DNA from 4 places in the Arthrobacter sp. JUb119 genome. Region 3 is predicted to be linked to each of the others. Evidence: riboswitches for the same ligand, from Rfam matches in the RefSeq annotation. Region 3 holds a riboswitch; each other region holds the start of a gene.
The links. A riboswitch is a leader RNA that binds a small molecule or an ion and turns the genes downstream of it on or off. The one in region 3 is predicted to bind S-adenosylmethionine.
Positions count from the first base shown of each region.

Region 1: it holds a riboswitch for S-adenosylmethionine, as region 3 does, so the genes downstream of both, M2368_RS06270 (hypothetical protein) here and M2368_RS11975 (ABC transporter substrate-binding protein) in region 3, are expected to answer to the same signal.
Region 2: it holds a riboswitch for S-adenosylmethionine, as region 3 does, so the genes downstream of both, M2368_RS14205 (flavin reductase family protein) here and M2368_RS11975 (ABC transporter substrate-binding protein) in region 3, are expected to answer to the same signal.
Region 4: it holds a riboswitch for S-adenosylmethionine, as region 3 does, so the genes downstream of both, M2368_RS09845 (OsmC family protein) here and M2368_RS11975 (ABC transporter substrate-binding protein) in region 3, are expected to answer to the same signal.

Region 1 is NZ_JANUFE010000002.1:43,454-47,093, forward strand. It holds gene M2368_RS06260 (LOG family protein) at 1-850, shown strand, start outside; gene M2368_RS06265 (VIT1/CCC1 transporter family protein) at 914-2,017, opposite strand; gene M2368_RS06270 (hypothetical protein) at 2,072-2,338, opposite strand; SAM riboswitch class IV at 2,354-2,467, opposite strand; gene M2368_RS06275 (DinB family protein) at 2,535-3,122, opposite strand; gene M2368_RS06280 (cupin domain-containing protein) at 3,256-3,640, shown strand, end outside.
Region 2 is NZ_JANUFE010000005.1:216,907-220,546, forward strand. It holds gene M2368_RS14205 (flavin reductase family protein) at 427-927, opposite strand; SAM riboswitch class IV at 1,022-1,138, opposite strand; gene M2368_RS14210 (long-chain-fatty-acid--CoA ligase) at 1,516-3,123, shown strand; gene M2368_RS14215 (PaaI family thioesterase) at 3,139-3,561, shown strand; gene M2368_RS14220 (dihydrofolate reductase family protein) at 3,632-3,640, shown strand, end outside.
Region 3 is NZ_JANUFE010000004.1:109,566-113,205, forward strand. It holds gene M2368_RS11970 (NAD(P)H-binding protein) at 11-874, opposite strand; SAM riboswitch class I at 1,160-1,251, shown strand; gene M2368_RS11975 (ABC transporter substrate-binding protein) at 1,375-3,006, shown strand; gene M2368_RS11980 (ABC transporter permease) at 3,018-3,640, shown strand, end outside.
Region 4 is NZ_JANUFE010000003.1:181,403-185,042, reverse strand. It holds gene M2368_RS09855 (SDR family oxidoreductase) at 1-42, shown strand, start outside; gene M2368_RS09850 (L-idonate 5-dehydrogenase) at 32-1,087, shown strand; gene M2368_RS09845 (OsmC family protein) at 1,164-1,715, opposite strand; SAM riboswitch class IV at 1,747-1,868, opposite strand; gene M2368_RS09840 (DEAD/DEAH box helicase) at 2,009-3,640, shown strand, end outside.

The sequences.
Region 1 (3,640 bases), on a different contig from region 3:
CGAGCATGTGCCTGATGCGAAGATCTACGCGTACTCCCAGCAGCATGCAGCGGTGAATTCCGATAGCGATAGCAATGCGCTGGCAAGAACCCTGCATGATCACCACATTGGCCAGGCGCTGGTCTCGGCGGTGTACGAGGGCACGTTCAAGGAAACCCCGATTATCGGGGTGATGGGCGGGCATGCGATGAGCCGGGGCACTGCGCAGTATGCGCAAGCTTTGGAGCTTGGGCGCATGATTACCCGGGCCGGCTACGCGGTCGCCACCGGTGGAGGCCCCGGCGCAATGGAAGCCGCCAACGCCGGTGCGTGGCTGGCCGATTACGGGCAAGAAGATGTCGCTACGGCATTGCAGATGCTGGCCGAAGCGCCAGATGCGATCCATCAGCGCACCGGCTGGGCGAGAACTGCGCTGATGGTCAAGGAGCGTTTCCCGAGCCAGCGGCAGTCCCTGGGCGTGCCAACCTGGTTCTACGGCCATGAGCCGCCGAATCTGTTTGCCACCCAGATTGCCAAGTTCTTCACCAATTCCATTCGTGAAGCGAGTTTGCTGGAGCAGTCCAACGGCGGGCTGGTAGTTCTGCCCGGGGCCGCCGGCACGGTGCAGGAAATCTTCCAGGATGCCTGCGAAAACTACTACGCTACCGGTGCTCGCGTGGTGCCGATGGTGCTGATCGGCAAGGACTATTGGACGAGGGATCTGCCTGCTTGGCCGCTGCTTCAGGCCCTGGCCAAGGACCGTGTCATGGAACAGAAGATTGCTCTGGTGGAAACCGCCGAAGAAGCGATGGAGTTCATCCAGAGCATGCAAACCCTGCGCCGGCGTACCCGGCGGCCGGAGAACAGCTAGAGCACGGCATGGAAAATGCCGGTAGAGCCAAAGCTGTACCGGCATTCGAATCGCAGCAGGCTGCTATCCGATGCTGACGTCGAAGATCAGGCCCAAGCAGTAGGTGATGGCCGCTGCGCCCCAGCCGATGGCTAGCTGGCGCAGGCCGCGCTTGAGCGGGGAGGCACCGGAAAGCAGTCCCACGATCCCTCCGGTGATCATCAGGGCCACGCCTACCAGGACTACCGAGACGAGGATCGCGGTCATGCCGGAGAGCCCAAGGATATAAGGCAGGATCGGCACGACCGCGCCGGAAGCGAAAAGGATGAACGAGGTGGCCGCCGCGCCGGTGGCCGACCCCAGTTCCTGGTGCTCCTTCTCGAGTTCTTCGCCGCGGCCTTCCGGGTTCAACGAGAAGTCGGGGTTGCAATCGCAGGTGAACAGGCCCATGCGTTCTGCGGCCCGGTGCGCTGCATCTTCATCGCTCATGCCGCGGGCCTTGTAGATCAGCACCAGCTCGTTGGCGTCCAGATCGAGGTTCGGGGCGGCGGTCAGCGTGACCTGGGTTGGTCGCGAGGCGGTCAGCAGCTCGCGCTGGGAACGCACCGAGACGTATTCGCCAGCTGCCATGGACAGTGCGCCGGCCAGCAAACCGGCAACACCGGAGAACAGCACGAAGGTCGCTGAAACACCGGTCGCACCGATACCCATGATCAACGCCAGGTTGGAAACCAGCCCGTCGTTGGCGCCGAAGACCGCAGCGCGGAAGTTGCCCGAAAGGCGCGCACGGCCTGCTGTAGCCAGCGCCCGGACGACCTCTTCGTGGACCTGTTCGTCGGCCGCCATCTGCGCGGTGGCGTCCTTGTCGTCGCGGTAGGGCGAACTGCTTTCGGAGCGCTGGGCCATGGCCAGCACGAAGACCGAACCGAAATGCAATGCCAGGAAACGCAGCATGGTGCGTCGCAGCGACGGGCGGACTTCCTTGAAATGCTCGCCGAGCAGGACGCGCCAGTGGGATTCGTGGCGGGCTTCCGCCTCTGCAAGGCCCAGCAGGATTTGCCGTTCTTGACCGGTTTTCTTTTCCGCGAGGGCCCTGTAGATGGAGCCTTCGGCGACTTCATCTGCGAGATACTTGCGCCATCGCTGGATCTGCGCTTTGGTAGGTTCGGTTTCTGGGTGCTGTGGCATCGCGACGATGACTCTCCTGGAACATGGATTTTCCAATGAAACCCGTGGATCGGATCAACCACCCAGTTTAGTCAGGGCTCCTGCACTTGGGAATTTGGCAAGGCTAAAAGCAATTCTCTTGCCCGCGGGATTTCCGGCTACCGGCAGCACCAGCTGCAATTCAGAAGTGGCCGGATCATAGGTCGGCCTGCGGGCGCAACGGGCAATGAGCCGTTCAAGCCTGAGCGGATCTGCAACGTAGCGGGTGCGCCAGCGCCCCTCGGCCTTGAACTGCACTTGGCCGGTCTGGCGGTCGATGACGGGCAGAATCGGATATGCCATGGAGGTCAACTCTCTTGCGAGCTCTTGCCCGTGCACCTGTTGATGCGCGGACCGCTTCCTCATCCGAACCACCCATGAACTTGGGGTTGGTGCGCGGCCAGTCGGAGCTTGGCGCCGCGTCTCGTGAAGCAACATTTCCGATGGTACCGCCGGCGGTAGGGCCCGGTGAAGTCCGAATGCGTAATATGACTGCGGCTCAGCTGCCCGGGGCAAAGGCATTGGCCAGTTGCTGCAGCTTCTCGCGTTGTTCGGCCCATTGCCCCGCGGTGTAGCCGGGCAGCAGATCCAGTTGCGCGGTCCAGCCAGCACGGCCATCGAGCTGCTCGCGGATAATATCCAGATGCCCTGCATGCCGGGAGGTTTCGGCGAGCGCATGGATGAGCAGGTGGTCCAAGGTGGTTTTGCCAGCTGGCCCCCACCACGGTACCTCTACGGGACAGTCCAGGGGCAGATCGCTGATGGCTTCATCGGCGAAGGCGATGGCTTTCCGATACAGGCCGATCAGCTGTTGCGCATCCATATCTGCTGGCGGGAGGAAATCCGCGTCGGGATCATGCGGCGCAATGAATTCGCGAACGTAGCGGTCATCGGCCCTGCGCTTGAGGCAGGTGCCGAAATATTCGTATTCATTGATCGCCAAATGGTGCAGTACTCCCAGGATATGGGTGCCTGTAGGGGTGAGCGGAGTGCGTGCCAGGTGTTCGGCGAGGCCTTCTGCCTTGTAGATCGCATTCTCGCGCGCGTCGTTCAGGTACCCGCAGAGCTTGTCCTTGGTGCTGTCCATGGGCAGAGTCTAGTGAGCGCTGCAGTCTCGCGGTAGAGGGCGCGGTGTGTTTACCATTGGTAAACTTGCCCCGCAGGCCTTGAAGCCAAAGTGGTTGCGGTTGTTGCTGCAGAAAACGTCGAGGAGCCAAACGATGAAAACCTTGCCAGTTGAACCAACCGGTGCCGCGATCAATATCGGTGCGAGGCTGCGCGGGGTGCGCCAGACCCAGCGTATGACCATTGACCAGGTCGCCGAGCTATCCGGACTGACCAAGGGTTTCCTCTCGCGTGTGGAGCGCGACCTGACCAGCCCTTCGGTTTCCACTCTTTTGCGGTTGTGCGAAGTGCTGGGCATGGAGGTCGGTACCCTCTTCGAGGTTCCTGAAACGAAACTGGTCCGACTGGAGCAGGCACCCCGTGTTTCCCTGGGCGGTGACGGCATCACGGAGCAGCTGGTCACGCCGCGCAGCGAGAAGCGGGTGCAGATGATTCGCGCCGAGATTGCGCCCAAGGGCACCGGTGAAGCGGAGCTGTATT
Region 2 (3,640 bases), on a different contig from region 3:
CCTGGACAGCTCGCTGCCTGAGGGATTCCAAGAGCTCCTCAGTTAGGGCTTCATCAACCGCGGCCGTGGCCACGTTATTGATTTGCTTACGAACCGAGGCCGGTCCAGCGTGCAGCGAGGATCCATGAGCTACCTGCGCGGTTCTGTTCGACAGCCCAGGCGGGTGGCGGATATGGCGAGTTCAAGGTTTCTCGCGACAGATACTTTGATGACGAGGTTATCGCCAAATGCCTGGGGCAGCTGGCCCAAGATGGCAGGCCATGAGATTGCCAGCCATCTTGCCACGTCTTCAGGGTGGCGAGAGAGAACGGGCATTGCCGGTGTCGAGGGCTGCGGGGAACGGCTCAACCCGCCTAACCGGAATTCAAAAAGCTCCGGCCAGATCGATGATTTGATCTGGCCGGAGCTTTGGAAGATGCGAAGCGCTTATACGAGCTCAGGAATCGGCAGCGAATGGAACCGCGAATCATGGAAGATCTGTGGCGAGTGCTCGGAGGTGCGGTGCCCGTGGACTTCCATCAGGACTACCCAGTGATCCCCCGCTTCGACCTCGTTGTAGATCGAAGTCTCCAGCCACAACGTGGAGTCGTTGACGAAGAGCGCGCCCTGATCCGAGGAATAGGTATCGATTCCGCGGAACCGGTCGCCATTTTTCGACGCAATCTGAGCGCAGACACCATCATTGCGTTCGCTCAGCACTGAGACGCCAATGCGGCCAGCTTCGCGCAGCTTTGGCCAAGTGTTCGAGGACTTCTGCACGGCGAACATCACCAGTGCAGGTTCAAGGGAAACTCCCACGGTAAACGATGAAGCGACAATTCCGGTCTTCACGCCATCCAGTTCTGCACAGAGGGCGGCTACCCCTGATGGATGCTGAGCGAAAACCTTGCGCAGGGTCAACGGGTCAAGTTCAAGATTCAATGACATGGCTCGATTCCTTTGGGTCTTGCCCACCGCGCAGTAGCCTGCAAGCATTGGCTTCTCGTTACTCGAAGCCGCTTGGGCTGAAGTTCCGCGCCGTGTGCGGTACTTGTTCCAGCACATTTTGTGTGGAACCGAATCCTCACCTGGAGCACCCCACTACCGTTGAGAGGGTTGCCGATCAGCAAGCCAGGGCTTATAGCTGATGCTCTTGATTCTGTTTAAAACGATATGGCTCATGACGAACAGCCGTCAAACATTTCACTTCGCAAATCGCAATATTCGACGCAATATTCGATCCAAGGCCCCGCCAGAAGTCCTTGGGCAGTCTTTTATTCGCCATACGCCGCGCTTCTTGAACCCCTCGGCCCCCATGATCGCAGCAGGCTTCCGCCGCTCTTGATTCGGCAGAACACTAACTCCTCCCCTGGGCTCGGGGCCCTGGCGCGAATTCCCTACCGCCCACCGTAATGAAACTTGGTTTCCCGGCATGACGCTGAGGTTCATGCCACTATTGGTCATGGAGTGCATTGAGTCACACTCCTGCTTATTGTTCTCCGTAACCATCGATGACGATTGAGGAATAGCCACACCATGGTAGAGATTCAGGCAAACCATTCAGAATTGACCCCACTGCGTTTCTTGGAACGCACAGCCGAGGCCTATCCGAAGAAGACCGCCGTCATCCATGGAACTCGCAGCTTCTCCTATGAAGAATTCGAAGCACGGGTGCACCGCTTTGCCCAGGCGCTGAAGGCTCGCATTGAGCCGGGCGACCGCGTGGCCGTGCTGGCACCGAATACTCCCGAAATGCTCATGGCGCATTACGCCGTACCGCTGGCAGGCGCAGTCCTCGTTGCCCTGAACACCCGACTCTCGGCCCACGAGCTGCAATACATCATTGATCATTCTGCTGCCAAGCTGATGCTTGCCGACACAGAGCTGTTGGAGAACACGAAGACCCTGCGCCGCGAGAACCCAACGCTGGAGGCGCTCATCGAGATCGCCGATGACCAGTACGCCGGAGAACGTCCGGACGTGCCCGTGGACGCCACCTTGGACGAGCTAATCGCACAAGCCTCGGATGAAAGACTTCCCTACGCCATCGCCGATGAGCGGGCTCCGATCACTCTCAATTACACGTCGGGCACCACCGGCAAGCCGAAGGGCGTGCTCTACTCGCACCGCGGCAGCTACCTGAACTCGTTGGGCGAAGCGCACCACCAGGGCTTCACCGCCAAGACCCGCTACTTGTGGACCCTGCCGATGTTCCACTGCAACGGCTGGTGCACTCCATGGGCCGTCACCGCAGCGGGAGGAACGCACCTGTGCCTGCGCGGCGTGCGCGAAGATTCCGTTTGGGATGCCATCGAGGATCTTGGAACCACCCACTTGTGCGGCGCTCCGACCGTCTGCTCCATCATCGCCGACTCCACCCGCGCCCACCAGCTCGATGCGCCACTGCGCATCACCACCGCAGGAGCTCCCCCGTCCCCGGCAATCATCTCCAAGCTGCAGAAGCTGGGCATCGAGGTAGTCCATGTATATGGCCTCACCGAGGTATACGGACCGTACACGGTGTGCGAGTACCAGGATGAGTGGGATGCCCTCGATGGCCCGGACCGGGCCGCGAAGCTCGCCCGCCAAGGCGTTGGCATGATTACCGCCGAGTCCGCACGCATTGTTGACGAGAACATGAACGATGTCCCGGCGGATGGACAGACCATGGGCGAAATCGTGCTGCGCGGCAATAACGTCATGATCGGCTACTACCGCGATGAAGCGGCCACTACCCAAGCTTTCCATGGCGGCTGGTTCCACACCGGCGATCTGGGTGTCATGCACCCGGATGGCTACATCCAGGTGCGCGACCGGGCCAAGGACATCATCATTTCCGGCGGCGAGAACATCTCCACCATCGAGGTGGAGCAAGCCCTCGCCTCGCACCCAGAGGTGCTGGACCTGGCCGTCATCGGCATCGCGGACGAGAAATGGGGCGAGCGTCCGGTGGCATATGTCATCCGCGCCAGCGGATCCTCCCTGGACGCGCAAACGCTGATTGAATTCGCCCGCGAAAAGCTTGCCGGTTTCAAGGTGCCGCGCACCATCGTCTTCCCGCAGGATCTGCCGCGCACCTCCACTGGTAAGGTGCAGAAGAATGTCCTGCGCGCCCAGGCGCTCGAAGCCAGCACACCGAACTAGCCTGAGGATCACCAATTGGAAAACACTGCACCGCGGATTCCCAACAAGACCAGCCGCTTCACCGAAAGCATCGGACTGGAATTCGACGAAATCACGGCCACGGAAGTACGCGGCCACGCGCAGCTGGACGAGAACCACCACACCCCTTGGGGCGTGGTGCATGGCGGCGTTTACACCTCGATCATCGAGAGCGCAGGATCAGTGGGCGCCAGCTACGCGGTGGCCGAACGCGGGCAATTCGCCGTGGGCGTGCACAACGCCACCGACTTCCTGCGCCCTTCCACCGGAGCACGGGTTCAGGTAATCGCCACCGCGCTATTCCAAGGGCGCACCCAGCAGCTCTGGGAGGTCATCATCACCGATGAATCCACCGGCAAGCAGCTATCCCGCGGCCAGTTGCGCACCCAGAATGTGGATTTGCCTGAGAATCCGGCCTAGCTGGTTTTCACACCGCGAGCACGGGCGTACGGTAGAGGGCATCTAACGCTCAAGCTCCAGGAGATTCGCCATGAGTGCG
Region 3 (3,640 bases):
TGCACCTGGGCTACTTGTCCAGGTTGTCCTTGATGACTTTGCCCAAGGAAGCCGGGGCGCGGCCGATCAGCTGAGCCAGCTCCCCGGAGTCCACTTCCAGCGCTCCTTCTCGAATGCGCATGTCGGTATCGACGAGGATGTGCGCGAACGGTCCGGGGACGCCGGCATCAGCGTAGATCTTTTCCAGTTGCCCTGGATCCATTTCCTGGTAGGCGATGTCCTGGCCGGCGGCAGCGCCAACCGCGCCAGCAAGCTGGGCGAGGGTGAATGGCTTATCGCTGCCCAGCTCGTAGATCCTGCCGTTCTGGTCCTCCTCGGAAAGCAGCACGGTCGCAGCGGCATCCGCATAGTCTGCACGGGCGGCAGCGCTGATCTTGCCATCGCCGGCGGCACCGAGCACCGTGCCGCTGTTGAGGTAGCCCATCAGCTGGTCGGTGTAGTTCTCGATGTACCATCCATTGCGCAACAGCACGTAGTCGATGCCGGATCCGGCCAGCAGCCGTTCGGTGGCGATGTGCTCGTCGGCGAGCTTCATGCCGCCGGACAGGGCGTTGGCAATTGAGGTGTAGGCGATCAGCGAGACATCCACGTGCTTGGCCGCGTTGATGACGTTCTCATGCTGGGCAACGCGCTGGCCCACCTCGCTGGCCGAAATCAGCAGCAGCTTGTCTATGCCTTCGAGTGCGGACACGAGAGTTGGCTGGGCGTTGTAATCGGCAACGCGGGTTTCCAGGCCTTTGCCTGCCAGTGGTTCCAGCTTCTGCTCGGAGCGGCCAATGGCGACCAGATCAGCGGCATTCGCCCCGCGCGCCAGCAGCGCGTCGATGACTAGATTTCCAAGCTGTCCGGTGGCACCGGTAATTGCGATCTTCATGGGGTCCTCTCGTTGGTCTGCATCTGCTACAACCGGCGAGGACGTGAGGTAATTCCCGGAACCATCGAATGGGAATGCCGATTAAGCAAGGATTCGCATGGATCTGTCCACAGTTGGCGTCACAAAGCGTTTTATGTCCGGCGCATTGCATTTTATGACGCGCAGCATGACGTGTATCGGCTGTTTCAGGACGCGTTCTGCGACTTCATGACCCCTGCTTACGTAACGCTTGTCTGCTGAATTCAGGGGTTGCAGACTTGAACTGTTCGGCCGGTACAGCCGGACACCCCATCCAGAGCGACCGAGAGACCTGGCTCGTTGAAGTCGCAGCAACCACCCGTAAACGGGAGCGGTGCTAAGGCCAGGACCGATGGAGATTGCTAAATTTCTCAACGGTCTGCCGGAAGAAACTCGCCGTGGGTAGTCCCGGAATCAAGGCAGAACGTACAGGGAATCTATGCGTAATCCTCGGGGCACCAACCGAGAGGACATCTGTAACCATGCGTACAGCACATTTTGGCCTGAAGGCCACTGCAATCCTTGCCGTTCTGGGCTTGTCACTCACTGCATGCGGAAACAACGCCAATACTACTGGCGCCGCTGAAGCAGCAGCCGATCCAGGGGAACCAGTAGAAGGCGGTACCTTCACTTTTGCTGAAGTTACCCCCATCAACAATTGGCAGACTCAGGCAGCGCGTTTCTATGAGAAGGCCAACGTACTGAATTCCGTCCTTGATCGCCTGACCTACTACGACGTGGAAGCTGGCAAGCTGGTTGGCTGGATCGCCAGCGGATTCGAAGCCAACGATGCCAAGACCGAGTTCACGTTCACCATTCGCGACGGAGTCACCTTCTCAGACGGATCCAAACTGGATGCCAAAGCCGTGAAACTGAACCTGGACGCGCTGGGCCAGGGCATCAAGGAAGCTCAGATTGCACCGAACGTTGACTTTGCCGCCTACAAGTCGGCAGAGGTCGTTGGGGACAACAAGGTCAAGGTCACGCTCAAGCGTCCGGATGCCAATTTCCTTCGGGCGACTTCTTCAGTAACTGCTGGATTGGTGTCCCCGAAAACCCTTGAACTGGATAACGCCGCGCAGTCCTCGATCTCCAAGATCGTTGGTTCCGGACCGTTTGTCTTTGAATCGGAAAAGCCTGATGAAGAAGTGGTTTTCACCAGCCGCGATGACTACGCTTGGGCACCAGAATCTGCCTCTAACCAGGGCGATGCATACCTGGATACCTTGGTTATCAAATACCTTCCTGAGGTAGCTAGCCGTGCCGGGGCAGTTCAGTCCGCGCAGGTAGATCTCGTCCGAGGCTTGCAACCGGTGGACGAACAAGTGCTGGGTACCAACGGTGGCAAGGTGTTAGCTGCTGAAGGCGTAGACCTGACCACCAACCACGCAGCAGTACGTGTTGGCTCGGGAAAGCTTGAAGACGTCAAAGTCCGCCAAGCGCTGCAGATTGCAATCGACCGCCAGGCCATTAAGGAAACCGTTCTCTCGGATAGCTACGTCATCTCCGGATCGATCCTGAACCATAAGGCTCCAGGTTTCGTAGACCTATCTTCCGAACTGGCGTACAACCCAGAAAAGGCCAAGCAATTATTGGATGAAGCCGGTTGGAAGCCGGGCGCGGATGGCATTCGCGAGAAGGACGGAAAGAAACTGGAAGTAACGGTCTCCACCTCCAATAACTCCGTGGTCATCAAGCCAGCGTTCGAACTGATTGAACAGCAATGGCGAGAGATTGGCGTCCAGCTGGTCAACCGCGCGGCGGACAATACTTTCCTGACCAACGCGCTTGTCGACGACAAAGTGGAGTTCTTCGGCACCCGCCAGTTCGCATACGGCGGACTGGGCCCGGTCTACGCAACTGCGAACAACAATCAGACACTTCGCGCCGATCCTGAACTGAACAAGCTTTTCGCCGAAGAGCAGTCAGCAACCACCGAAGAAGAGCACCTGAAGTTGGTGGAAGAAGAACAGCGTACCCTGGTGCTTGACCAAGCCTTGACCTTGATTCTTTGGGACGAAGTTCAGGTCTATGGGGCCAATAACTCCGCCAACGTTGAATTCACTTCCGGTACCGCACCAATCTTCCAAGGTGCTTGGAAGAACGACGGCTAGGAACCGAGCTCATGGGCATTTACATCGCAAAACGATTGGGACAGGCAATATTGGTCATTTGGCTGGCCTACACGGCGGTTTTCATCGCTGTGCAGGCCTTGCCGAATGACCCGGTCACGATCTTCCTGAGCACTGACTCAGCCGCGGATCCGGCCACCATTGCACAGATGAAGGCGTACTACGGATACGACCAGCCGGTCTTCGTGCAGTACTTCACGCAGCTGCTGGGATTGCTTCGCGGAGATCTCGGATATTCCTTGTCCAGCGGTTCGGAAGTAGCGAATCGAATCGGTGAAGTAGCTGGATCCACCCTGATTCTGGCTGGCAGCGCATTCGTTTTGTCGGTGGTATTCGCCCTGATCATCGCCTCAGCGGCGAGCCTGTCCAAGGGCGAAAAACTGCGCAAGACGCTGCTGAATCTGCCACCGCTAATGGTGTCCATTCCTGTTTTCTGGTTGGGCCTGGTGCTCCTGCAGCTGCTGGCAGTGCAGCTCGGAGTGATGTCACTGTTCCCGGACGGCTCATTCATGTCGCTGGCAGTGCCTATCTTCGTACTCGCCGTGCACCTGAGCGCTCCGATCGCCCAGGTGCTAATCAAAAGCGTGCAGGAAGTTAATAGGCAGCCATTCATCGA
Region 4 (3,640 bases), on a different contig from region 3:
CAGACCATTTTCATCGACGGAGGCATGAGCGTTGTCGTCTAATTCCCTCGCCACCAGCACGTTGGCCGTCGTGGCCCATGCAGCCGATGATTTGCGTATTGAACAAATCGAGCTGGCAGCGCCGCGAGCAGATGAAGCACGCGTTGCCATCGCTTACGGCGGTATCTGCGGATCAGACTTGCATTACTGGAGCCACGGCGCCGCCGGGGAATCGATCCTCAAGGCTCCAATGGTTCTCGGGCATGAAATCGTCGGGACCGTCATGCAGGCCGCCGCTGACGGCAGCGGGCCGGCAGCCGGAACCAAAGTCGCCGTGCACCCGGCAACACCAGGCGAGACCGGGGAACCCTACCCGGCCGACCGCCCGAATCTTTCCCCGGGGTGCACCTATCTGGGCTCGGCCGCCCGCTACCCGCACACCGAGGGCGCATTCGCCCGCGAAGTGAACCTGCCATCACGCATGCTGCGTGAGCTGCCTGCTGGCTTAGCACTGCGTGATGCGGCACTGGCAGAACCGGCTGCGGTTGCTTGGCATGCGGTGTCGCGCGCCGGTGAAGTCGCCGGCAAGAAGGCGCTGGTTATTGGTGCTGGGCCGATCGGAGCTCTCGCTGTAGCAGTGCTCAAGCGTGCCGGAGCCAAAGAAATCATCGCAGTGGACATGCACGAGAAGCCGTTGGAAATCGCCGGGAAACTCGGTGCCACTTCAACTTTGCGCGCCGATGACCAGGAAGCTCTTGCCCAGGTGGGCGCGGACGTGGTGATCGAGGCCAGCGGCAACTTCCGCGGGTTGGCCTCCGCCGTGCGCGGTGCCGTGCGCGGCGGTCGAGTGGTCATGGTCGGGTTGCTGCCCTCAGGAGAACAACCCGCACTCATTTCGCTGGCTATTACCCGCGAGCTGGAACTGGTTGGTTCCTTCCGCTTCAACGACGAAATCGACCATGTGCTTGCTGCCCTGGCCGACGGTTCACTGCAGGTTTCCGAGGCGGTAACCCACGAGTTCCCGGTCGCCGATGCGCTTGAAGCCTTCGAAACGGCCAAGGATTCGGCTCGCTCCGGCAAAGTCCTGCTGAACTTCCTGGGGCAATAGTTGGCTTCAGCTAGAAGTGCACCGCGGCGGCCCCTGAAGTCGGGGGCCGCCGCGGTGCTTTTTAGTTCAGCGAACTCTAGTTGGTCTCTGCGATGCTTACCGCGGTTGTCACGGGCACCGGATTGGCGAAGAGGTCCAGCACCGGGCAGTGTGCATCCACTGCGCGGCGCAGTTCTTCATAGCGTTCAGCTGATTCCGGTCCGGCAATCCGGATGTCCAGATCCACCGACGAGAAGCCGGGGCGGATGGTCTGGTCGATGCCGAAGAGTCCGCGGACATCGAGGTGGCCATTGGCCTGGATCTTCACGTCGTCCACCTGGATGCCGAGGTTCTGCGCGTACAAGCGGTAGACCACAACCTGGCAGGAGATGAGCGCTCCGAGCGCGTATTCCACGGGGCTTGCGGCCAGGTCGCTGCCGCCCAGGGCAGCTGGCTCGTCGACCTGGAAGGTGTGCTTGCCGGAGACAATGTTGCTGGCTACCGAATCGAAGCCTTCGCCCTCGACGGTGAAAGTCAATTGGGCACTTTGCGGGGCAGCCGAAATTCGTTCGCCCCAGCCCTTGCCTGCTTCCTGCAGGCGCTGTGCGCGGTCTTCGGATACGGTTGGGGCAGATGCTGCATTAGTCATGGGGAATTGATCCCCTTTCTGGCGCAAGGGGCGCCATCGCTTACGCATCTTGGCGTTCAAGATGCGTCGAATCTTCACCTGGGGCACCCCGCACAATGACGCAGGAGGGTTGCCGTCCACTCAGCCAGGGCTCAAAGAGTGGAACTCGTGATTCAGTGATTAATTTCTATCGGTTGCAGGGCCCGCGGGTAAAGGGCAGAAGTAACTTTTCGTCACCGGGCATCTTGCTTTCCGGCTCGCTAAGATGGAATCTAGCTCTCGGGCGCCCACTGCACGAACAATGAACGGCGAGTATGGAATTCCAGCTGACACTTTCTGCGGCCCAGACCTTGGTGACCGAATCCGAATACAACCTGGGCCAATTCCTGTGTGATTCCGGAAAAGTGCAGATCGCCAACCGGGTAATGCAACCGGGATCTACCCGCATCTCCGGTGTGGTGCTGCGTGAATCGGTGATGGCCCAATTGGAAATCACCGAGGGCAATATCAGCTTCACCAGCTTCTGCGGCAAGCATCCGGGGGTTCAGTCCTGTGAAGATGTCGCCGCCTTGCTCATTGAGGTCACCACCGAAGAAGACCAGGGCTTTTTCGTCTCCGACTCCGGGGTGGATCCCCACGCTTGGAAACGCAATAGCAAGCCGCAGTGGGAACGTACCCTTGACCGTCTGCTTCCAGTCATTTCCGATGAGCCGCTGGTTGCCGAAGAACCGCTGGGATTGATCCTGAAAGTGGTAAGCGAACCGCGTTATGGCGGCGAGGACGCGCTGACCTTGCAGGCACGCCCGGCCCGCCAGGGCACCAAGAGCCCCTGGATCCAAACCGGGATCAGCTGGCGCAATGTTGCTTTTGATACGCGGTTCTCCAAGAAGCAGCGTCGTGCGGTCGTTGAACTGGACCGGTTGCGTGAACACGTTGAACAAGATACTTATCGCCATTCGTGGGATCCCAAGGAGTGGATCTCCTTGATGGATCTTCCAGGCCAGGACCTGCTGGATGCGTTCGAAGCCCTGCGTGAAGCTGGAGTGCAGATCGTCAACGGCGGTTCTACGGCCAAGGCCCCGGTGGAGTTCAGCGAGCAACCAGCCATGGCACACGTGGATGTGCGTCGCGGTGAACATGGCCTGAGCATGGAAGGGAAGCTGCGCGGGCCGAGCGAAGAGCACGTCTACCTCTTGCCCATAGGCACGCCGCCGACCTTGTTGGCTTACGCGTCCAGCCCCTTGCCGAAGGCCAGGGAAATCGGTTTGGCCCGGTTCGCTGAACCGGTCACGAAGGAACTGGCCACATTTATTGAATCCGGTGCGCAATCCATCCCGCAGGAAGGCGTTGAGCTTTTCGAGCGCCAGCACCTGGACCGATTGCGCCTGATGGCACCGTTGAAGAGCGAGGATGACAGCTACAGCATCCCTGTTCCAGCACGCCCCAGCCTCAAGCTGTCCCTGGAGAGCATCCGAACTCCGCTGACCGTGAGCTATTCCTGGGAGTACGCCTCCGCGGGCCCCCGCCAGTATGCCGTGGAAAAGGAAATTGCTGCTTCGGTGCAGGACAAGCTCGGCGCGCAGGCTTCCTTGGGGCAACTGACCTCTTCAGGAATCTTCCCGCCGAAGGAATTCAGCACCTCCGAATCCATCGATTTCTTGGTCTACGCATTGCCGCTATTGGCAGAGCATCCCGATGTGGTCGTTGAAGAGCAGAACAGGCTGCCGAAGTACCGGATCAGCCACGCCCCGGCCGCTGTCAGTGTCGAAGCCGGCGAAAGCACGGGGGACTGGTTCGACTTGTCTGTGGAAGTGCTCCTGGACGAGACCAAGGTCCCGTTCCCACTGCTGCTGGAGGCCTTGACCAAGCAAGATGAGTATCTCGTCCTCGATGACCTTACGGTGATCCCGATTGATGGTGCAGATTTCACGCAGCTGCGCCAGCTG